DNA from 3 places in the Streptomyces sp. NPDC002574 genome. Region 3 is predicted to be linked to each of the others. Evidence: riboswitches for the same ligand, from Rfam matches in the RefSeq annotation. Region 3 holds a riboswitch; each other region holds the start of a gene.
What was found. A riboswitch is a leader RNA that binds a small molecule or an ion and turns the genes downstream of it on or off. The one in region 3 is predicted to bind cyclic di-AMP.
Positions count from the first base shown of each region.

Region 1 (7,497 bases), on a different contig from region 3:
AGCCCGGCGGCAACATCCGCCAGGTCTTCCTCTTCAACCCCGACCGCGTGGTCTTCAAGGACCGCCCGGGCGGCGACGCCTCCACCTCGGTCGCGCCCGTCGCGACCAAGAAGGGCGTCCGGCTCTCGGTCTCGCCCGGCCGGATCGACCCGACCAGCACGGCGTGGAACAGCAGCCGCAAGCCGCTGGTCGGCGAGTTCGAGTTCAACGACAAGCAGGTCATCGTCGTCGCGAACCACTTCAACTCCAAGGGCGGCGACGAGCCCCTGCACAGCAAGGACCAGCAGCCCAACCGCACCTCCGAGGCGCAGCGCAAGCAGCAGGCCACCGAGGTCAACTCGTTCGTGAAGTCGCTGCTGGACGTCGACAAGAACGCGCGCGTCGTGGTCCTCGGTGACCTCAACGACTACGAGTTCTCCGACGCCCTGTCCACGCTCACCTCGGGCGGCGTGCTGACCGACCTGCTCACCACCCTCCCCGCCGAGCAGCGCTACACCTACGTGTACGAGGGCAACTCCCAGTCCCTCGACCACATCCTGCTCAGCCCGGACCTGCGTCGCTACGACTACGACGTCGTGCACATCAACGCCGAGTTCGCCGACCAGGCCAGCGACCACGACCCGCAGATCGTCCGGATGCGTCTGAGCGGCGCCCAGGCCGACGACTGACGGTCCCCGACGGCCGTGTGATCACGCAGGAGGGGGCGGTGCCGGCGGGCACCGCCCCCTTCCGCGCGCCCGGACGTGACGGACGTGGCGGACGGGTCAGCGGTGGTCGCGCTCGTGGTGCGGCACGCCGTTGCGGAGCGCCTCGTCGCCGGTCCAGGTGGCGAGCAGCTGCAGCGCGGCCTCGGAGGAGGAGCCGGGCTCGGCGGTGTGGAGGCACATGGACTGGTCGGCGTCGGCGGGGAAGACGACGTACTCGTACGCGAGCGTCAGGTCGCCGACGACCGGGTGGTGGTAGTGCTGGACGCCGTGGGTCCGTTCCCGGACGCCCTGGTCGGCCCACCAGTCGCGGAACTCCGTGCTCTTTATCGTCAGTTCGCCGACCAGCTCGGTCAGCCCCGGATCGTCGGGATACCGCGCGGCCTGCGCCCGCAGGGCGCCGACGAGTTCGGCGGCGTAGGCCGCCCACTGCCGGTACAGGTCACGCGCGGCCTCGTCGAGGAACAGGAAGCGCGCCAGATTGCGGTCCCGGTGCGGGAGCGCGTCGAAGTCGGTGATCAGCGCGCGGGCCAGCCGGTTGGAGGCCAGTACGTCGCCGTGGCGGCCCAGCACGAGGGCCGGGGAGCGGCCGTCCAGCAGGTCCAGCACGCGGTGCACCTCGGGTCGGACCCGCTGGGGCCGGTGCGGCGGGCGGCGGCGGGCGGCGCGGCGCGGCCTCGCCAGCTCGAAGAGGTTCGCCCGTTCGTCCGCGTCCAGCCGCAGGGCCCGGGCCACGGCGTCCAGCACCGCGTCGGAGACATTCTGGTGCCGGCCCTGCTCCAAACGGGTGTACGAGTCGGTGCTCACACCGGCGAGCCGCGCCAGCTCCTCCCGCCGCAGCCCCGGCACCCTGCGCGCCGTGCCGCTGACCGCCACCCCCGCGTCCTGAGGGCTCAGCCGTGCCCTGCGGGTCCGCAGGAACTCCCTGAGCTCGGCGTTGTGCTCCATGTCCTCCAGTATGGGCGGCCGGTCATACCTCCGCCCGGCCCCGCGTCCCCGCCCAGGTCGGGGGCTCGCGGGGCCGGCGACGCGGGGCGGGGCAGCGCTCCGGGAGGCACTAGGCGCCGTCCTCCAGGTGGCGGAGGCGTTCCTGGAAGTGGTCGAGGCGGGCGCGCAGGGCGGCCGCCTCGGCGGCGAGCTGCTGGCGCAGGGGCGGGGCGCTGTCGGCGGGGTGCGGGGCCTCGCCGGTGACGTTGACGCCGGGGCCCGCGAGACGGCCGAATTCCGCCGGGGTCAGCACCCACAGGCCCGCCGCGCACGCGTGGCAGTTGGCCTGGAGCGCGCGCCAGCCCGGCAGGCCCGTGCCGTCGCGCACGAAGACCCGCGCCGGGCGGCCGCAGCGGCAGGCCGCCATACGGACGGTGCGCACCCGCTGCCGGGCGTAGCGCATGCCGCGTTCGTACCGGGTGTACGCCCCCAGCACGCCAACCTGGAGGATCACCGCGTCACCGCAGTCCGTGGCGCAGGTCAGCGCCTGCGCCTCGGCGGCCGTGTGCAGACAGTAGAAGCCGCAGTCGCAGCCACGGGCGGGGCTGGCGTGCCGCCTGCCGTAGCCGCACCGGGCGTCGTCCAGGACGCCGTACACGATGCGCCCGCCGAGGGAGACGCCTCGGAAGCCGACGTGTGTGCCGTCCGCGGAGAGCATCGGGAACGCCAGCTTCCAGCCCGTCGGCGGCACCGCCGGCCGCTCCTCCGGCAAGCGGCGCCCGTACCTCACCGGACCGCGGCCTCGGCGCTCTCGGGCTCCCGCGCTGGCGTGTCGTCCGTGCCGGAGGCCGTCCGTGCCGTCACGGCCGTCGCGACGTCGAGCTCCTTCGCGACACCGGGCGGCTCGTCGCCGGTCTCCTCCGCGTAGCCCTTGGCCAGTGCCTTGCCCAGCTTCATGCCAGCCTCCAAGATCGGGCGAATCCGCCGTACTCGGGCATGATGACGCACCCTCGCGGCCGTCGCATAGGGGGCGTGGGGGCTCCCCGCCGCTCCCGGCCGGCTCCGGCCGTACGCCCCAGGCCATCCCCGACAGGGCGGTCGGCGGCCGTGGCAACGGCCCCTCGGCGACCCCGCGGTTGATGACACATCAGCATGCGGGCCGCCGCCGGGACCGACATGCCCCGCTTCGCATGGGTTTCCCTACCTGCCTCGCGGCGAGCATGCCGCACCCTGGGGTGTCAAGGGTGACGATCCTCACGCCGCCGTCGAGTGGTGCGGGGGGATGCGCGAGGGGCCGCGGTGCCGAAGCCCTCCCCGCTGTCGCCGTCCGCCGCGTCCCGCCGGCACGCGCGCCGCGCTCCGCGCCGCCCCCGCGGCCGCCGTCCGCCGCGTTGCTTTCAGCCGCGCCCAGTGGCGTGAAGTGCACCGCAGGCTCCCGACGCGCGGCGCGGCGGAGGGTGCGGCGCGAGGTCTCGGGGCCCGCAGGAAAGGGTCGTTGGGCGATCGGGGTCCGGGGTGACCCTCACTCCTCGTGAGCAGAGCACTCCCTTCCGCATAACGACTGATGCACACTCACATCTCCCGTTGGTCACGGCAGTCACAGCGGAATGTGGATAAATGCCCGTTCCATCCCCATAGATTCCCAGTGCGAACTCGCCGAAGCGGCTTGGAATTGGGTGCCGCCTCTATTAACGTTCGATAACGCAGCGCGGTCACCCGTCGCCCGCCAGGGCGGCGCCGTGCGCTTGCCGAATCCCGTCCGCGGGAACCGGGGAACCACTTCCTGGGGTGAATCGGGGGCCTTCACGGTCCTCGTAGGAGACCTTCCTGCTCCGAACCCGTCAGCTAACCCGGTAGGCGAGAAGGAAGGAAAGGAGTGCGCCCGCGTGGCGTCGAACGAGCCTGCCCTGATACCCGGACAACAGCAACAAGGGACCGGGTACCACAACCCCGAGTGGGACACCGCCGAGTGGAACATGGCCGCCGGCTGGAATCCCCCGGCCGCCGAGCAGACTCCGCCGACGAAGAACGCGATAGACGGCTGGGACACCGCGGAGTGGAACTTCGCCGCCGGCTGGGTCGAGGAAGCACTCGCCGCGGCCCCCGCCCCCGTCGCCGAACCGGTCGCCCCCTTCCAGCCGGTCGCACCCGTGCCCGAGCCGCGCAGCGCGGTCGAGGCCGCCGCCTTCGTCGACGAGGCGTACGACGCCCCCGAGGCCGGCCCCGCCCCGGACGCGGACACCCGCGACGCGTACACCACGCAGGCCTTCTCCCCGTTCGGCGAGCCCGAGCCGGCCGCCGAGCCGTGGAACCCCACCGAGGAGTCCACCGCCCCCGTCCGCGGCCGGCACCGGGTCGCCAAGCAGCGCACCCTGGGCCGCGGTTCGGCGGTCTTCGGCGTCGCGGCCGTGGCGGTGCTCGGCGTCGGCGGTGTCGCGACCGCCGAGGGCAAGAACCCGCTCCCGGTCTCCCTCCCCAACCTGCCCGAGGTGGCCAAGGTGCCCGGGCTCGGCTCTCTGCTGGACAGCCAGCCCACCGCCAAGCCCGTCGCCCAGGCCCTGACCCCGGGCGCCGGCGAGGCGCTGCGCACCCGGATCCTCGACCAGGCCCAGCAGCAGCGGAACGCCGCCGACGCGGCCGCGCGGTCCGCCGCGCAGCAGCAGGCCGCCGCCAAGGCGGCCAAGGCCGCCGCCGCGCAGCAGGTGCGCGAGGAGGCCGCGGCCAAGAGGAAGGCCGCCCAGGAGGCCGCGAAGAAGGCCGAGGCCGCGCGGCTGGCAGAGCTCGCCAAGAGCTACACCCTGCCGCTGACCTCGTACACCCTCACCGCGAGCTTCGGGCAGTCCAGCTCCCTGTGGGCCAACACCCACACCGGCCAGGACTTCGCCGCCCCGACCGGCACCCCGGCCAAGGCCATCCACAGCGGCACCATCACCTCGGCCGGCTGGGCGGGTTCGTACGGCTACCGCATCATCCTGACCCTCGACGACGGCACCGAGCTCTGGTACTGCCACCTCTCCTCGATGCTCATCACCTCGGGCAAGGTCTCCACCGGCGACACCATCGCCCGCGTCGGCGCGACCGGCAACGTCACCGGTCCGCACTTGCACATCGAGGTCCGCCCCGGCGGCGGCGACCCGATCGACCCGATGCCGTGGCTGCGCAGCATGGGCATGACCCCGTGATCCTGAGCTGACGCTCTGCGTACGGACCCCGGCGGCCTGGTGACACCCCCGACACCAGGCCGCCGGTCCGTCGTTTCCGCGCCGGTGACCTACGGGACGAGGAAGTTGTAGAGCTCCGAGACCCGCGGCGGCCCGCTCGGCTCCGGGAACCCGGACTCCTTGGCGGCGGGCATCATGATCACCAGGTAGGCCTCCAGCGCCTCCGCCGAGTTCCACACGTTCACGATCCGCAGACCGTCGTTGGTGATCACGGCGGCATGGGCCAGCAATCCGGCGGGGGGATGGTCGGGGCCGAATCCGGCGCGGTGATTGGCCTCCTCGTACTGCAGGGCCGTCACGCCCGGGAACTCGACCTCCGCCAGGACCGTCATGGGAACCTCCCGTTTCCCTCTACGCCCAATTTCCCCCGGCTGCGGAGCGCCCGCAACGGGAGACGGCCGCAACGGGAGAAGGCCGCAACGGGAGAAGGCCGCGCGCCCCGGGGACGCGCGGCGGCGCCATGGCCGGGAAAGGCGCTAGAGCGCTTCCATCCGTACGTCCGCCGCGTCGCAGGCCACCGTCTCGTCCGCGTAGACCTCGCACACCGGCCGCCCGTCGGGCGTCATGGTGTGCTCGACCTCCCACAGGCTGAGCTCCTCGCCGCTCGCGAGCAGGAACGCGTGCTCGTACAGCGTCCAGCCCACCACGCGGCCGGTCCCGATACGGGTGTGCCGGCCGGTGACGTACGCGATGTCGTGACCGACCGCCGAGCCCAGCCGGACCCGCAGGTCGTCACCGGGCGCGTCCCGGTTCTCGGCACGCCGCAGCAGCCGCCAGGCGTGCTCCGCGGAGTCCTCCCGCATGTACTGCCTCGGACCGGGCAGCGGCTCCGCACCGACCCGCGGCAGCCGGGCCAGCCACTCCGCGGCCTCCGCCTCCAGCTCCTGCGGCGCGGGCTCGCCGAAACGCAGGTCGATCACATGCTGCGCGGCGAGCAGCACCTCGGGGTCGGCGTACACCTCGTACAGCGGGTCCTCGCCGGGGCCGGTGTTGTGCTCGATCTCCCACAGCACCTGGGTGCCGCCGTCCGCGAGCAGGAACGTGTGGCGCAGCGTGCGCCGGCTCAACCGCCGTGGCGGCCCTTTGCGCTGGCGGAAGGACGCCAGCTCCGTGCAGCCCATCAGCGCGGTCTCCAGCCGCCCCAGCACGACGTCGTCGATCTCGAACGCGTTCTGCGCCCGGGCCAGCACCACCTCGACGTCCGCCGGACCTGCCCCACCTGGTCGCGCGTTCCCCATGCGGTCCTCCTGCTTACGGCATTCCCCGCGCACCATTGCTGAGCACACAGCGTAGTGGTCCGTGAGCACTCCGCGTCGGGGGTACGGGAAAAATGGTGCACCCCTACCCGTAGGAGGCGCGTAAACGGGATGGCCCCCGTGGCGTACCCCCCGATGCCACTATGCGCCCATGCGCGCGCTCTTCGTAGGCCTCTGCACACTTGACGTCATCACGCGGGTCGACCGCGTCCCCGCCCCCAACGAGAAGCTGACCGCCTCGTCCCAGCTCATCGCGGCCGGCGGGCCCGCCACCAACGCCGCGGCGACCTTCGCCCACCTCGGGGGCGAGGCCGTCCTGCTCACCGCCTTCGGCGGCCATCCGCTGTCCACGGCGATCGACGAGGACCTCGCGGCGCTCGGCGTCGCCGTCCTCAACCTCACCGCGGACTCCCCGGAGCCGCCGGCCGTCTCCACGATCCTGGTCACCGAGTCCACCGGCGACCGGGCCGTGGCCTCCCCGGCATCGGCCCAGCCGACGCCGCCGGACGACCTCGAAGCGATCGTCGCCTCCGCCGACCTCGTCCTGGTCGACGCCCACCACCCGGCGCTGGCCCTCCCGGCGGTCCGCCACGCCCGCGCCGCGGGCATCCCCACCCTGCTCGACGCCGGCAGCTGGCGCCCGGGCACGGCACCCCTGCTCCCCTACACCGACCTCGCCGTCTGCTCCGCCGACTTCCGCCCCCCGGGCACGTCGTCCCCCGCCGACGTCCTCGCCTTCCTCCGCGGCGCCGGCGTCCCCTGGCCGATCGTCACCCGCGGTCCCCTCCCCGTCCTGTGGGCCGGCGGCGAAGTCCCCGTCCCCGCCCCCACCGCCGTCGCCGACACCCTCGGCGCCGGCGACATCTTCCACGGCGCCCTCGCCCACGCCCTCCTCACCCACGTCCGCACCCGCCTCACCCCCGCCCTCCTCACCACCACCCTTCGCTCCGCGGCCACCACCGCCTCCCGCTCCTGCGCCTCCTTCGGCACGCGCGCATGGATGCGAACGTGAGGCGCGGGTGGCCCGCCTCCCTCACGACCTCCCGCTGCGCCGCCCCGCGAACCCCACGAAGATCGCCGTCGCCACCCCAAGGACCGCCCACCCCACGGCGGTCTCCGACAGCGACGTCTGCGTGTGCTTCGGCAGCAGCGACAGCCCGCCCAGCACGACGAACATCGCGCACAGGTAGCTGCCCCCCGCCGCCAGCAGCCACCGCACCAACCGTCCCTGCCGTGTACTCGACGACTTGTCGCTCATGGGGATTCCGCCTTGCTCCGTGACCTTGCTCAGGCACCGGGACTTTCCCGTCAGTGCTTCAACGCCCGCCCACAGTCCCCGACACGGGCTCACGGCGCCGTCAATTCACGGGTGTTGCTTGTGGGGTGGGG
Region 1 is NZ_JBIARB010000007.1:236,056-243,552, reverse strand. It holds gene ACFYXS_RS18570 (endonuclease/exonuclease/phosphatase family protein) at 1-668, shown strand, start outside; gene ACFYXS_RS18565 (helix-turn-helix domain-containing protein) at 765-1,652, opposite strand; gene ACFYXS_RS18560 (hypothetical protein) at 1,762-2,382, opposite strand; gene ACFYXS_RS18555 (hypothetical protein) at 2,418-2,588, opposite strand; cyclic di-AMP (ydaO/yuaA leader) riboswitch at 3,368-3,506, shown strand; gene ACFYXS_RS18550 (M23 family metallopeptidase) at 3,518-4,813, shown strand; gene ACFYXS_RS18545 (hypothetical protein) at 4,903-5,184, opposite strand; gene ACFYXS_RS18540 (DUF6227 family protein) at 5,329-6,090, opposite strand; gene ACFYXS_RS18535 (PfkB family carbohydrate kinase) at 6,260-7,120, shown strand; gene ACFYXS_RS18530 (hypothetical protein) at 7,142-7,366, opposite strand.
Region 1: it holds a riboswitch for cyclic di-AMP, as region 3 does, so the genes downstream of both, ACFYXS_RS18550 (M23 family metallopeptidase) here and ACFYXS_RS24710 (NlpC/P60 family protein) in region 3, are expected to answer to the same signal.

Region 2 (7,497 bases), on a different contig from region 3:
GGCGAAGTTCCGCCCGAGTTCCTCGCGCGGCATGTCGTCGTAGACCCACTGGCGCACGGAGAAGGAGGGCAGCAGGTCCAGCGTCAGGTGCGTGACGACGCCGAGCGCGCCGAGCGCCACGACGGAGCCCTCGAAGTCCGGGTCGCCGCGGCGGACCTCGACCTGCTCGCCGTCGGCGGTGACCATGGTCAGCGCGCGGACGGCGCCGGCCAGGCTCGCGTTGGTGGTCCCCGACCCGTGGGTGCCGGTGGAGCACGCGCCGGCCACGGAGATGTGCGGCAGGGAGCCCAGGTTGTGCAGGGCGAAACCGGCCCGGTCGATCGTTCCGGCGATCTCACCGAAGCGCAGGCCGGAGCTCACGGTCGCGGTGCGCGCGTCGCTGTCGATGTCGACCACGGGGGGCAGCGCCGCGGTCGAGACGTGGTCGCCGTCGGTGTCCGCGACGGTGCTGAAGGAGTGCCGGGTGCCCAGCGGCCGGATCCGCTCGGAGCGGGCCACGATCTCCTGCAGTGCGCCGACGGACTCCGGGCTGTGGAGCCGCCGCGCGTGGAAGGCGATGTTGCCGCCCCAGTTCCTCTCCGCGGACATCGTGGTCGTTCCTTTCCGTCGTGCGGCGCCCGGCATGCCGTGAGGCGGCCGGACTGGTCGGCGCGCACCAGCGGTGAGCAGCGCCGATGGGGATCGTACGCCGCCCGCGGTGCGGCCGGGACGGGGGCCGGTCGCGGACCGGGACCGCGGAAAGCCGGGCGCCCGGCACCGGAGGCCGCGCGGGGCGGCCCGGGTGCCGGGCGGCAGGACGTGGGTCAGGCGACGATGCCGGACTTCGCGATCTCGACGCGGGCGCTGGGGGTGCCGCTGCGCGAGCCGAGGGACTCGATCTTCTTGACGATGTCCATGCCCTCGACGACCTCGCCGAAGACGACGTGCTTGTTGTCCAGCCAGTCGGTGACGATGGTCGTGATGAAGAACTGCGAGCCGTTGGTGTTCGGGCCCGCGTTGGCCATCGACAGCTGGCCCGGCTTGGTGTGCTTGAGCTGGAAGTTCTCGTCGGCGAACTTGGCGCCGTAGATGCTCTTGCCACCGGTGCCGTTGCCGGCGGTGAAGTCACCGCCCTGGAGCATGAAGTCCGGGATGACGCGGTGGAAGTGCGAGCCCTCGTAGCCGAAGCCGTTCTCGCCGGTGGCGAGCTCGCGGAAGTTCCGCGCGGTCTTGGGCACCACGTCGTCGAAGAGGGTGAAGACGATCCGTCCGGCGGGCTCGCCGTCGATCGTGATGTCGAAGTACACGTCGTTGTTGCTCATGCCGACATTTTCACATCCCCGGTCGCCACTCCCGACCGCGCCCCGCGCGGGACACGCAGTTGACCAGCCGCGCGGCGGTGCGCATAGCATCCGGGGCATGCCGGAAACCGGGACCTTGCAAGGCGGGTACGTCCGCCTGGAGCCGCTCACCGCGGACCACGCGGACGGGCTGCTGCGTGCCGCCCGGGAGTCCCGCGACACCTACGGATTCACCTTGGTGCCGGAGGACCTGCCCGCGATGGAGCGGTACATCCAGGGGGCACTGGCGGACCAGGCCACCGGCGTCGCTCTCCCGTTCGCCGTGGTCGACATCGCGCGCGGCACCCTGATCGGCTCGACGCGCTTCCTGGACCTCGACTACTGGACCGCCACCCCCGCCTGGCCCGCGGGGCGCATCGCACCGCGCCCGGACGGGGTGCCCACGGTCGCCGAGATCGGCAGCACCTGGCTGTCCGCCTCCGCCCAGCGCACCCCCTGCAACACCGAGGCCAAGCTCCTGCTGCTCACGCACGCCTTCGAGACCTGGGGCGTGCTGCGCGTCACGCTCAAGACCGATGCCCGCAACGCCCGCTCGCGGGCCGCGATCGAGCGCATCGGCGGACGCTTCGAGGGCATCCGCCGCGCGCACGTCCGCGCGACCGACGGCACCGTGCGCGACAGCGCGTACTACTCCGTCCTCCAGGACGAGTGGCCCGGCGTCAGGGCGGCCCTGGAGGGCCGCCTGCGGAGGTCCTGACGCCGGCCAGGACCTCCGGGGCGGTGCGGCGCGGGACCTACGGGATCTCGACGCCGGCCTGCGCCGACAGGCGGTCGATCTCGGCGAGTTCGGCCTCGGTGAGGGGCGCGGCGTCGAGGGCGGCGAGGTTCTGGTCGAGCTGGGCCACGCTGCTCGCGCCGATGAGGACGGAGACGACGCGCGGGTCGCGCAGGACCCAGGTGAGGGCCAGCTGCGCGAGGGTCTGGCCGCGCTCGCCGGCGAGCTTGTTGAGGGCGTGCAGCAGCGTGAGCTTCTCGTCGGTGAGGGCGTCGCGCTTGAGGAAGTGACCGAGGGCCATGCGGGAGTCCGCGGGGACGCCGTCGAGGTATCGGTCGGTCAGCTGGCCCTGGGCGAGCGGCGAGTAGGCGATGAGCGCGGTCCCGGTCTCGCCGACGGCGTCGAGGACGCCCGCCTCGGGGCTCCGCTGCAGGAGGCTGTAGGCGGCCTGGTGGATCAGCAGCGGAGTGCCGAGCTCGCGCAGGATCTCGGTGGCCCGGCGGTGGGCGTCCGCGGGGTAGTTGGAGATGCCCGCGTACAGCGCCTTGCCCTGGCGGACCGCGGTGTCCAGGGCGCCCATGGTCTCCTCCAGGGGCGTGTCCGGGTCGAAGCGGTGGGAGTAGAAGACGTCGACGTAGTCCAGGCCCATGCGGCCGAGGGACTGGTCGAGCGAGGCCAGCATGTACTTGCGGCTGCCCCACTCGCCGTACGGGCCCGGCCACATGTCGTAGCCCGCCTTGCTGGCGATGAACAGTTCGTCGCGGTACGGGCGCAGGTCCTGGGCGAAGAGGGTGCCGAAGTTGGCCTCGGCCGAGCCCGCGGGCGGCCCGTAGTTGTTGGCGAGGTCGAGGTGGACGACCCCGCGGTCGACGGCACGGCGCAGCACGGCGCGCTGGGTCTCCAGCGGCGAGGTGTCGCCGAAGTTGTGCCACAGGCCCAGGGAGACGGCGGGGAGCAGGACCCCGCTGCGGCCGGTGCGGCGGTACTCCATTGATGCGTAGCGGTCTTCTGCGGCGAGGTAGGGCACGCGGGGGCTCCCGGTCGAGGTGTCGATGTAAGAAAATGTTCGGGATTGGGAGGCTACCCCTGGGGCTTCTGCCGTGTCACCCGGGTCCCGGGTCGCCCCACGCGCTGCCCGCGGCCCCGGTCGCACCGCCCGGGAGGTGCCGCCGGGACGCGGGGCCGGCCCGGGCTGCCCCGGTCTCCGGCCACCGGCGCGTCCCGGGTCCCGGCGGGCGGCGACGCCGCCGGGAATCGATGCGGGCCGGTCATCGGTTGTCCTGCTGGACACGACGACGGGTGCGGGCCTCATCACGCCATCCTGCAACGCGGGTTGGAACGCCCCATGTCATGCCTTATCCGGCATCGAAGGTCGTAAGCGGACATATGTATCCACAGTGCATGCGTAGGCAATAGGCACGTGATGGGTGTCACGCGACGAACACGCTCCGGCAGGCATGGGCCACCGAGCGTCGATTTATCTTCCCCGTATTCACCGCCTGTGCAATGCCGTTCGCCAGGGGTCATTATTTCGCCTACACAGAGCGGACACTTCTCACGTAACGTCACGGAATTCATTGATCGACTTGCCGGTCGGCGATTGCTGTGATTCCGGACCTTGCCGGGGCGCGATTGCGTCGTTTAGCTTCCAAGTCCCGCAGGCCGGATGCCGGCGGGAATTCTTCCGAGTGGAACGCCTAATCCTGCCGCCACTCGTAAGCCGGATGACAAGAACCGCACGGCAGGAGCGGGGGACCCAGGTAAGTGCCGTTCCGTGTCACGGGACGGCTTGGGGTGAAGTCGCAGCGACGTGCCTTTAGTCGGCATGCCTCAAAGCGGCCGGGCATCTCCAGCCCGAACCCGACAGCTCACCTCGTAGGCGTCGGAGAGGAATTCCCCATGCCCGCAAAGGGAAAGCACCGTCGTCAGCGGACCAATCGTTTCGTCCGCCTCGGCGCATTCGCCGGCACCACGAGTGCCGCGATCGCCCTCCCGGTCGTCGGCGCCGCCGGCGCCCACGCCGCACCGGTGAGCGTCTGGGACAAGGTCGCCAGCTGCGAGAGCACCAACAACTGGTCCATCAACACCGGCAACGGTTTCTACGGCGGGCTGCAGTTCACCCAGAGCACCTGGGCCGGCTTCGGCGGGACCAAGTACGCCGCCCGTGCGGACCTCGCCACCAAGTCCGAGCAGATCGCCGTCGCCGAGAAGGTGCTGGCGGTCCAGGGCCCGCAGGCCTGGCCGGTGTGCGGTCCCAAGGCCGGTCTGACCAAGGCGATGGCCGACACGTCGGCCACCCCGCAGAGCGTCGCCGGTTCCGGCACCACCACCAAGCCCGCCACCCCCGCTCCCGCGAAGGACACGCAGGCCTCCAAGCCCGCCGACTCCGCCTCCAAGCCGGCCACCGGCGACTCCTACAAGGTCGTCGGCGGCGACACCCTCTCCACCATCGCCGACGCCCAGGACGTGACCGGCGGCTGGCGCGAGCTGTACGCGGCCAACAAGTCCGTCATCGGCGCCGACCCGAACCTGATCTACCCGGGCCAGGTCCTGGCGCTGAGCGGCAAGGCCACGGTCGCCCTCCCGGACAAGCCCGCCGCGAGCACGCCGGCCCCGGTCAAGTCCACCACCTCGTCCGCCTCCGGCTACACCGCCCCGCTGGACCACGTCACGCTGGGCACCCCGTACCACCAGTCCGGTTCCATGTGGTCGAAGGGCTACCACACCGGTGTCGACTTCATCGCCTCCACCGGCACCAAGGTGAAGTCGATCGCCTCCGGCACCGTGGTCTCCGCGGGCTGGGGCGGCTCCTACGGCAACCAGGTCGTCATCAAGCACGCCGACGGCAAGTACTCGCAGTACGCCCACATGTCCTCGCTGTCGGTCTCGGCCGGCCAGACCGTCTCCGAGGGCCAGCAGCTGGGCCTCTCGGGCGCCACCGGCAACGTCACCGGCCCGCACCTGCACTTCGAGGTGCGCACCACCGCGTCGTTCGGTTCCGACATCGACCCGCTGGCCTACCTGCGGGCGCACGGCGTCAGCATCTGAGCGAACTGATCACCCGTCATCCGGCGCTGGCATGTGCCCTGTTCCCCGCATCGCGGGGGCAGGGCACTTGCCGTTGGCGAGTGACCGAAACGGATCGAATATTTCCATTTCTGGTTTCCTCTCGAACGAACGATCAGTAGCCTCTGAGCCAGGCGGCCGTCCGCACGGCCCGCTGCCCTGATCCCGACGAGCTGGAGCCGTTGATGGAGCGTCCTGCCTGGGCCCCCCAAGGCATCGACCTGTCCGTGCCGAGCGTGTCCCGCATCTACGACTACTACCTCGGCGGCTCGCACAACTTCGAGGTCGACCGGGAGGCGGGGCGGCGGGCGATCGAGGCATTCCCGGGCCTGCCCAAGATCATGCAGGCCAACCGGGCCTTCATGCGCAGGGCGGTGCGCTTCGCGGTGGACGAGGGCGTCACCCAGTTCCTCGACATCGGCTCCGGCATACCCACCTTCGGCAACGTCCACGAGGTCGCCCAGGCCGCGAGCCCCGGCGCCCGCGTGCTCTACGTCGACAACGACCCGGTCGCGGTCGCGCACAGCCGCGCCGTGCTGGACGGCAACGAGGAGGCCGTGATCGTCGCCGCCGACCTGCGCTCCCCGCGCGACATCCTCGACAGCGAGGAGGCCGGCCGGCTGCTGGACCTCGACCGACCGGTGGCGCTGCTGCTGGTCGCCGTCCTGCACTTCCTCGAGGACGCCGACGATCCGGCCAAGGCCGTCGCCGAACTGCGCGACGCCCTCGCGCCGGGCAGCCTGCTCGTCCTCACCCATGCCTCCATGGAGGGCGGCCCTCGCCGGCCCGAGGAGGGCGAGCGGGTCCAGAACGTCTACCGCAGCGCCAGTTCACCGCTGATCATGCGTTCACGCGAGGCGGTGGAGACGTTCTTCGACGGCTTCGACCTCATCGCACCCGGCCTGGTCTCGGCCCCGCTGTGGCGGCCGGACGGCGCGGACGACGACGAGCCCGACCCGGTCGTCTTCAGCGGGTTCGCGGGCGTCGGCCGCAAGGCGTGACCGTGACCACGGAACCCGACCCGGAACCGGAACCGGCCCCGGAGCCCGCCGACAGCCTGCGGCGCTTCGCGATCATCTGGAGCCGGGCGATCTATCCGGCCACCGCCACCTCCATGACCCGCGGCGAGTTCGAGGAGTACCTGCTCCCGCTCGCCGCGCGGCTGGAGGCGGCCCTGCACGCCCAGCCCTTCGACCCGCGCGCCGGCGCGGAGATCGGCGCGGCGCTGGTGGCCGCGCACTGCACGGACCCCGAGTCGCTGCCCCGCATCCTCGGCGTCGTGGACGCCTACCTGCTGCTGTACTCGCCGCCGGACCCGTCGCTGCCCGCCGACGAGGGCCGCACCCGCTCCGCCCGGCTGCAGCACTGGATAGCCTCCGGCTACGCGCGCGCCCTGCAGGAGCGGACCAGGACCGAGCAGGAGGCCCTGTCCCGGGCGGCGCTCACCGCCCGCATCGCCGTCGAACAGGCCCTCCACGAGAGCGAGGTGCGATTCCGCGCCATCTTCCAGGGCGCCTCCATAGGCATCGGCATCGCCGACATGGAAGGCCGCATCCTCGACGTCAACGACGCCCTCACCACCATGTTCGGCGGCCTGGAACGCCGCATCCTCAGCAGGAACGTCTACGACTGGGTGCACCCGGAGGACGCCCCCGAGGTCTGGGAGATGCAGCGCCAGCTCAACCGGGGCGAACGCGACCGCTACAGCGTCGAGAAGGCGTACTACCGCCCGGACGGCACCGCCCTGTGGACCAATCTGACGGTCTCCCTGCTCCGCGACCACGCCGGCGTCCCGCAGTACATGCTCGCGCTCACGGAGGACATCACCGAGGAGCGCCTGCTCAACGAGCGCCTGCGGTACGAGGCCACGCACGACGCGCTCACCGGGCTGGCCAACAGGAACCTGTTCTTCGAGCGCCTGGAGCAGGTGCTCGGCGGGCCGGACGGCTCGCGCGTCGGGGTCTGCTACCTCGACCTCGACGGCTTCAAGGACGTCAACGACAGCCTCGGCCACGCAGTGGGCGACCGACTGCTGGTGGCCGTCGCCGAGCGGCTGAAGGCCTGCGTGACCTCGTCCGACCAGCTCGTCGCCCGGATCGGCGGCGACGAGTTCGCGGCGCTCGTGGTCAACCCGGCGAGCCGCGCGGACGTCACCGGCCTCGCCGACCTCGTCCTCGCAGCGCTCGCCGACCCCATCCGCGTCGACGACCGCGAACTGTCCGTGCGGTGCAGCATCGGCATCGTGGAGGGCCAGGCCGGCAGCCTCGGCCCCGCCGAGGTGCTGCGCAGCGCCGACATCACCATGTACCGCGCCAAGGCCGCCGGCGGGAACCGCTTCGAGCTCGCCGACCCCGACTCCGACGCCCGCGCCATCAC
Region 2 is NZ_JBIARB010000008.1:454,694-462,190, reverse strand. It holds gene ACFYXS_RS22220 (D-arabinono-1,4-lactone oxidase) at 1-588, opposite strand, end outside; gene ACFYXS_RS22215 (peptidylprolyl isomerase) at 804-1,301, opposite strand; gene ACFYXS_RS22210 (GNAT family N-acetyltransferase) at 1,399-2,037, shown strand; gene ACFYXS_RS22205 (aldo/keto reductase) at 2,075-3,082, opposite strand; cyclic di-AMP (ydaO/yuaA leader) riboswitch at 3,740-3,950, shown strand; gene ACFYXS_RS22200 (transglycosylase family protein) at 3,955-5,103, shown strand; gene ACFYXS_RS22195 (SAM-dependent methyltransferase) at 5,307-6,122, shown strand; gene ACFYXS_RS22190 (putative bifunctional diguanylate cyclase/phosphodiesterase) at 6,119-7,497, shown strand, end outside.
Region 2: it holds a riboswitch for cyclic di-AMP, as region 3 does, so the genes downstream of both, ACFYXS_RS22200 (transglycosylase family protein) here and ACFYXS_RS24710 (NlpC/P60 family protein) in region 3, are expected to answer to the same signal.

Region 3 (7,497 bases):
CGTGGCGGTCGCGCTCGTCGTCCGCGGGTCCGTCGTCCGGCCCCCACAGATAGCCCCCGCCGCCCGCCGCGCCCGCGGCGGAGACGGAGTCCTCGAAGGGGCCGTCCTTCCACCACGCCGAGGTGACCGGGGCGGGCGGCGGCTGGGTGGGCGGCGGCGGGGCGGTGCCCGGTACCGGGGCCTGGGCCGTCCGCTGCCGGTGCTGCGACCAGTACACGGCGCCGGCGAACGCGGCCACCAGCCCCAGGGAGAACGCCAGGTTGCCCCCGCTGCCGAGCAGCGACAGGAACAGCCCGCAGCCCACCAGGGCCATCAGCACGGCGGTCAGGGCGGCGCCCTCCACACGGCCGGACAGCAGCCGGTGCGCCTCGCTCTCGGCCGGCTCGCCGTTCTCACCGGCCCCCTCGGCCGGGATCAGCAGCCAGCCCAGGCCGTACGCCACCAGCCCGAGGCCGCCGGTGAGCGCGAGCACGCCGAGCACGATCCGGAAGACCACCGGGTCGATGTCGAAGTACCGCCCCGCCCCCTCGCAGACGCCCGCGATCACCTTCCGCCCGCGGCTGCGGGTGAGCCTGCGCCGCTGCGGGGCCGCCTCGGGCGTGCCTTGCGTGTACTGCTCCGTCATGGCTCCATGGTGGCGGCCCGCGGGCCCCGCCGGTATCCGGAACGACCCTGACCGGGCATGGGGGCCAACCCTGATACCCACCGTCCGCGAAACGTGTGACGATCGGGGCATGTCACCCGCCGGCCCGCAGACACCCCCGTCCACCGGGGCGTCGTACTTCGCCCCGCCGGACCCGGCCGAGCCGCAGGTCCGCAAGCTGTACCGCAGCTCCGAGGGACGCATGATCGGCGGTGTGGCCCGCGGTCTGGCCGGGCACCTCGGGCTGCCGGTGGCGTGGGTGCGGGTGGTCTTCGTCGTGCTGGCCACCATCCAGGGTCTGGGCATCCTGCTGTACGCGGTCTTCTGGTTCGTCGTGCCGCTCGGCGTCGGCGGGGTCGTGGAGGCCAAGGAGCCGCGAGACGCCCGCTCGTGGCTCGCCGGGCGGCGGCCCGACCGGGGCCAGATCGTCGCGCTGCTCGCGCTCGCCGTGGGCCTCGGCATCCTGCTGGACAACCTCGACCTCGGCGCCGCCAACGCCTACGTCTGGCCGCTGCTGCTGATCGGCCTCGGCGTCGCGCTGGTGTGGCGGCAGGCGGACAACGCCCGCCGCGCCCGCTGGGCCGAACTCAGCCGCGGCAAGCGGCTGCTGCCCGTCGCGCGCGGCGCGGCCGGGGTGATCCTGGTGGGCGTCGGGGTGACCGGTTTCCTCGTCGTGCAGGGCTCGGTCAGCCACCTCGGCACCATCCTGCAGGCCGCGCTCGCCGTGCTCGTCGGCGTCGCGCTCATCGCCGGCCCCTACCTCGTGCGCATGACGCAGGACCTGTCGGCGGAGCGCCTCGCGCGCATCCGGGCCCAGGAACGGGCCGAGGTCGCCGCGCACGTCCACGACTCGGTCCTGCACACCCTGACCCTGATCCAGCGGCACGCCGACGACCCGCGCGAGGTGGCCCGGCTGGCCCGCGCGCAGGAACGCGAGCTGCGAGCCTGGCTCTACCGTCCCGAGGGCAACGGCCGGGAGGACGAGCCGACCACCGTGGCCGACGCGGTGCGCCGCGCCGCGGCGGAGGTGGAGGACGCGCACGGCGTTCAGGTCGAGGTGGTGTGCGTCGGCGACTGCCCGCTGGACGAGCGGCTGGTCGCGCAGATGCAGGCGGCCCGCGAGGCCATGGTCAACGCCGCCAAGTACGGTGGCGACGAGCCGGTGCAGGTGTACGCGGAGGTCGAGGGGGACAGGGTCTTCGTGTCCGTGCGCGACCGGGGCCCCGGCTTCGACCTGGACGACGTACCGTCGGACAGGATGGGCGTACGCGAGTCCATCATCGGCCGGATGAGGCGAAACGGCGGCGAGGCGCGGCTGCGCCCCGCGCCGGGCGGGGGGACGGAAGTGGAGCTGGAGATGGAGCGGCAGCAGGACTCGGGAGCAGGGAGGCCGTCATGACCGACGATCGGCGCGTGAGGGTCGTCCTCGTCGACGACCACCGGATGTTCCGCACCGGGGTCCAGGCCGAGATCGGCGAGACCGAGCGGACCGGCGTGGACGTGGTCGGCGAGGCCGCCGACGTCGACCAGGCGGTCGCGGTCATCACCGCGACCCGGCCCGACGTGGTGCTGCTCGACGTCCACCTGCCGGGCGGCGGCGGGGTCGAGGTGCTCAAGCGCTGCGCGGGACTGAGCGCGGACCCCGAACACCCCGTGCGTTTCCTGGCGCTGTCGGTCTCCGACGCCGCCGAGGACGTCATCGGCGTGATCCGCGGCGGTGCCCGCGGCTACGTCACCAAGACCATCACCGGTCCCGACCTGGTCAATTCGGTCTTCCGGGTCGCCGACGGCGACGCGGTTTTCTCGCCCCGGCTGGCCGGCTTCGTCCTGGACGCCTTCGCCTCCACCGACGCCCCTCCGGTCGACGAGGACCTGGACCGGCTCACCCAGCGCGAGCGCGAGGTGCTGCGGCTGATCGCCCGCGGCTACGCCTACAAGGAAGTGGCCAAGCAGCTCTACATCTCCGTCAAGACGGTCGAGTCGCACGTCTCGGCGGTGCTGCGCAAGCTCCAGCTCTCCAACCGGCACGAGCTCACCCGCTGGGCCACCGCGCGCCGGCTGGTCTGAGCGAGGGGCATCAAGCGGGGGACCACGCGGGGATCACGCCGGGCGGGTGGCCCCCGCGAAGGGCATCTGGTCGACGGGGGCGATCTTCACCACGTCGCCGGTGCGCGGGGCGTGGATCATCATGCCGTTGCCGATGTACAGGCCGACGTGGCTGATCCCGGAGTAGAAGAAGACCAGGTCGCCGGGGGCCAGTTCGGAGCGGGAGATCCGGCTGCCGGCGTTGATCTGCGTGTACGTCGTGCGCGGCAGCTCCACCCCGGCGGACCGCCAGGCGGCCTGCGTGAAGCCCGAGCAGTCGTACGAGGACGGGCCGGTGGCGCCCCAGACGTAGGGCAGGCCGAGGGAGTCGTACGCGAAGGAGACGGCGCGCGCGGCGCGGGCGTTGGGGGCCACCGCGGGCGCCAGCGCCGACCGTGAGCCCGCGGCGACCGCGCGGCCGGCCCGCCCGCCGGAACGGGTCGCGCCCTGGCCACCGTCCGCCAGGACGGCGGCCCGCTGGCCCGCCGTGAGCCCGTCCAGCAGGCGCTGCGCGGAGGCCAGGCGCTCCTGCACGGTGCGCTTGTGGCGGGCCAGTTCGGCGCGGGAGCGGCGCAGCTCGTCGAGTTCGGTCCCGGCCTCGGTGCGCAACTGCTCGATCTCGCGCCGCTGGGAGCCGAGGGCGTGCAGCGCGGCGTTCTGACGGCTGCTCATGCGGTCCAGCAGTCCGGCCCGTTCGAGGTACTGGTCGGGCGAGGAGGCCAGGGCGAGCTGCATGGCAGGATCCACGCCGCCGCTGCGGTACTGGGCGGTGGCGATCGAACCGAGTCCGTCGCGGGTGCGGTTGAGGCGCTCGGTCCTGCGGGCGAGTTCGTCCTGCAGGTCGTCGATCCGGTGCTGGACCGTGTCGGCCTTCTCCTTCGCCCCGTTGTACCGCTCGGTGGCCTGCTCGGCCTCCTGGTAGAGCCGGTCCACCCGGGCCTTGGCCTCGGAGGTGGTCAGCCGTGGTTCGGCGTGCCCGGTCTCACCGAACACCGTCACCGAGGCCGCTCCCGCGATGGCGAGGGTGGCGGCCGTGCGCGCGGTGGAGCCGGTGAGAGTGCGCTCCTTGGGCTTTCTGTGCGACGCCACGCGCCGTCACTCCTTCCGAGCTGCCGGACTTGCTGCCCGCGGTCCGGCGGCGGACGGACGGGGAGCCGCGCCGCCGCCGGACCTTCGGCGGGGGTGGCCGATGCCGACGACGAGTCCCGCCGGCAGTGGGGATCGGCCACCTGGGGCAGGACGCTAAACCTGTGCGTCGGCAGCCGGCGGTGGAGTGTGCGGGACTGGTCCGATTCGGCCACTACCTGATCCCCGATGACCGCTGTTCGACGGGTGACCTGGTCATTCGCGGTCCAGCCGTGACCGATGCGCCGGAAGGGGCCCACCTCGGTGCCGAATGCTGATACGGGCGTGGTTAGGGTCCTGAGCCATGGACGTACTCATCAACCTCGTCGTCGGCCTGCACATCATCGGCATCGCCGCCCTGCTCGGCGGCTTCCTCACCCAGATGAAGGCCATGGGCCGCGGCGACGCGCGCTTCGTGCCGGGCATGCTGCACGGGGCGCTCACCATGCTGGTCACCGGGGCGCTGCTGGTCGGGCTCAACCAGGCCGACGACCAGCCGGTGAACAACGTCAAGATCGGCGTGAAGCTGGCCGTCCTGGTGGTCGTCCTCGGCCTCGTCTACGTCAAGCGCGACGACGAGAAGGTGTCGGCGGCGGCCTTCGGCGCCGTGGGCGCGCTGACCACCGCCAACATCTTCATCGCCGTGCTCTGGACCTGAGCCCCTCAGCGGGGAGGCGGGGGACTCAGGCCATCCGGGCGTAGCCGTAGATCGGCATCTCGGTGATCGGGGCGATCTTCACCACGGTTCCCGTGTGGGGCGCGTGGATCATCTGGCCGCCGCCGATGTAGAGGCCGACGTGGGTCACGTCCGAGTAGAAGAAGACCAGGTCGCCCGGTTGCAGCTGGTCCGCGGTGACGCGGGAGCCGAAGTCGACCTGGTCGTAGGTGGTGCGGGGGATGGAGACGCCCGCGGCGGCCCAGGCGCCCTGGGTCAGGCCGGAGCAGTCGAAGGAGTTGGGGCCGGTGGCCCCGTACACGTAGGGCTTGCCGATCTGGGCACGGGCGAAGTCGATCGCCTTCTCCGCCTTGGCGGCGTAGGTGCCCGACGCCGTCGAGGTCGTGGTCGAACCGCCTCCCGCGACCGACGTGCCCCCGGCCGCCTTCCGCGCCGCCTCCTCCTTGGCGGCGATGGCACGGGCCTTGTCCGCGGCCTCCTGCTCGCGCTTCTTCTCCAGTGCGGCCAGCCGCGCCTTCTCCTGGGCCGTCAGGGTGTTGAGCAGTTGCTGCGCGGCGGCCAGCTTCTGCTTGACCGCCCGCTTCTCCGTCGCCAGCCGCGTCTGCGCCTCGGTGAGCTTCTGCAGGCTCTGGACGGCCTCCGTGCGCTTCTGCGTGGTCGCCTCCTGCTGCGTGCGGAAGGCCTCCATCGCGTGCTCCTGGCGGTCGGACAGGCGGTTCATCAGGTGCGCCTGGTCCAGGAACTGCTGCGGGTCGGAGGTGAGCAGGAAGGTCGTCGTGCCGTCCAGACCGCCGCCGCGGTACTGGGCCGAGGCGTACTCGCCGATCGTGCGGCGGGCGTCGTTGAGCGTCTGCGTCCTGCGGGCCACCTGGTCGAGCAGTTGGTCGGCCTGCGTCCGCTGCCTGTCGGTCTGCTCCTTGGCGCCGTTGTAGCGCTCGGTGGCCGCCTCGGCCTGGTGGTAGAGCGCGTCCACCTTGGCCTTGACCTCGGTGATGGACGGCTTGTCGGGGGAGGCGGGCGCCGCGCTGGCGCTCTCGCCGAGGAGGGTGACGGTCGCCAGTGCGGCGGTCGTGAGCCCCACGGCCGTGCGCGGGCCGGGGACGGTGAGCATGCGGGGGCGCGGCTTGCGGTGCGTCGCCAAGTCGGACGGCTCCTTCCGTGGACCGCCTACCGGGTTAGCTGTCGGGTTCGGGCTTCGGAAGGCCGCCCTACGGTCGTCCGGGCGCACGCGCGGTGCGCCCGTACGGACCGATTCACCCCAAAGTGGTGGGTCCCCGGCTCCGGCGGTCGCCGGACTCAGCGGAGGCGGCCGTGACGGCTCGGTCGCCGCCGTTCGGTGCGGACCGCCTGAGGGGGCACGCTAGTCAACTGGGGTGGCTCCTGGGAAGGCTGGTGTTCGAATTGTCCGCAATCATTTCGTGACCTTTACGCATCCGGGCCGTTGCCCGCCCCTCCGGTGGTACTACGGCGGCCCTCTCGCACCCCTCCGGCGGCTGCCCGGCGTCCCTCCGGCCGCTCTCCGGCACGCGCCGCCGCGGGCCCCGCGTCCGCCGGGCTCCTCGAAGCGGCGCACCGGTGTCGGTCCCACCGCCTAGACTCGGGAGGCGATGAGCAGCCTCTTTGACGACAGCTTCCTGGCCGGCTTCGAACCGCGGGAGGAGCACCCGCCGCCCCCCGAGGAGGAGGCCGAAGCGGTTCCGCACGACCTCTTCGAGGGGCGCTTCGACGCGCCCGCGGACCGGGACGCCTACTACCGGGACGGCGCGCCGCGCCCCGCCGTCGACCCCGCCGCGCTGCTGGACGGGCTCAACGAGCAGCAGCGCGCCGCCGTCGAGCACACCGGCTCCCCGCTGCTCATCGTCGCGGGCGCCGGCTCCGGCAAGACCCGGGTGCTCACCCACCGCATCGCCCATCTGCTGGGCGCCCGCAAGGTGCACCCCGGTCAGATCCTGGCGATCACCTTCACCAACAAGGCCGCCGGCGAGATGAAGGAGCGCGTCGAGCAACTCGTCGGCCCGCGCGCCAATGTGATGTGGGTCTCCACCTTCCACAGCGCCTGCGTCCGCATCCTGCGCCGGGAGTCCAAGAAGCTCGGCTTCACCTCCAGCTTCTCCATCTACGACGCGGCCGACTCCAAGCGCCTGATGGCGCTGGTCTGCCGCGACCTGGACCTGGACCCCAAGCAGTTCCCGCCGAAGTCCTTCAGCGCCAAGGTCTCCAACCTCAAGAACGAGCTCATCGACGAGGAGACCTTCGCCGACCAGGCGGAGAACCCCTTCGAGAAGAAGCTCGCCGAGGCCTACGCGATGTACCAGTCGCGGCTGCGCGAGGCCAACGCGCTCGACTTCGACGACATCATCATGACCACGGTCAACCTGCTCCAGGTCTTCCCGGACGTCGCCGAGCACTACCGGCGCCGCTTCCGGCACGTCCTGGTCGACGAGTACCAGGACACCAACCACGCGCAGTACACCCTGGTGCGCGAACTGGTCGGCACGGCGAGCGGAGACGCGCAGGAGGGCGGCGAGGGGCCGGCCGAGCTGTGCGTGGTCGGCGACGCCGACCAGAGCATCTACGCCTTCCGCGGCGCCACCATCCGCAACATCCTCCAGTTCGAGGAGGATTACCCCCAGGCGCGCACGATCCTGCTGGAGCAGAACTACCGCTCCACCCAGAACATCCTGACCGCCGCCAACGCCGTCATCGAGCGCAACGCCTCCCGCCGCCCCAAGAACCTGTGGACGGAGGCCGGCCAGGGTCCGGTCATCACCGGCTACGTCGCCGACCAGGAGCACGACGAGGCGCAGTTCATCGCCGACGAGATCGACCGGCTGACCGACGCGGGCGACGCGCGGCCCGGCGAGGTCGCGGTCTTCTACCGCACCAACGCGCAGTCCCGTGTCTTCGAAGAGGTCTTCATCCGCGTCGGCCTGCCGTACAAGGTCGTCGGCGGAGTCCGCTTCTACGA
Region 3 is NZ_JBIARB010000010.1:15,277-22,773, forward strand. It holds gene ACFYXS_RS24685 (PspC domain-containing protein) at 1-625, opposite strand, end outside; gene ACFYXS_RS24690 (PspC domain-containing protein) at 735-2,042, shown strand; gene ACFYXS_RS24695 (LuxR C-terminal-related transcriptional regulator) at 2,039-2,710, shown strand; gene ACFYXS_RS24700 (NlpC/P60 family protein) at 2,744-3,817, opposite strand; gene ACFYXS_RS24705 (hypothetical protein) at 4,158-4,511, shown strand; gene ACFYXS_RS24710 (NlpC/P60 family protein) at 4,537-5,670, opposite strand; cyclic di-AMP (ydaO/yuaA leader) riboswitch at 5,678-5,841, opposite strand; gene pcrA (DNA helicase PcrA) at 6,137-7,497, shown strand, end outside.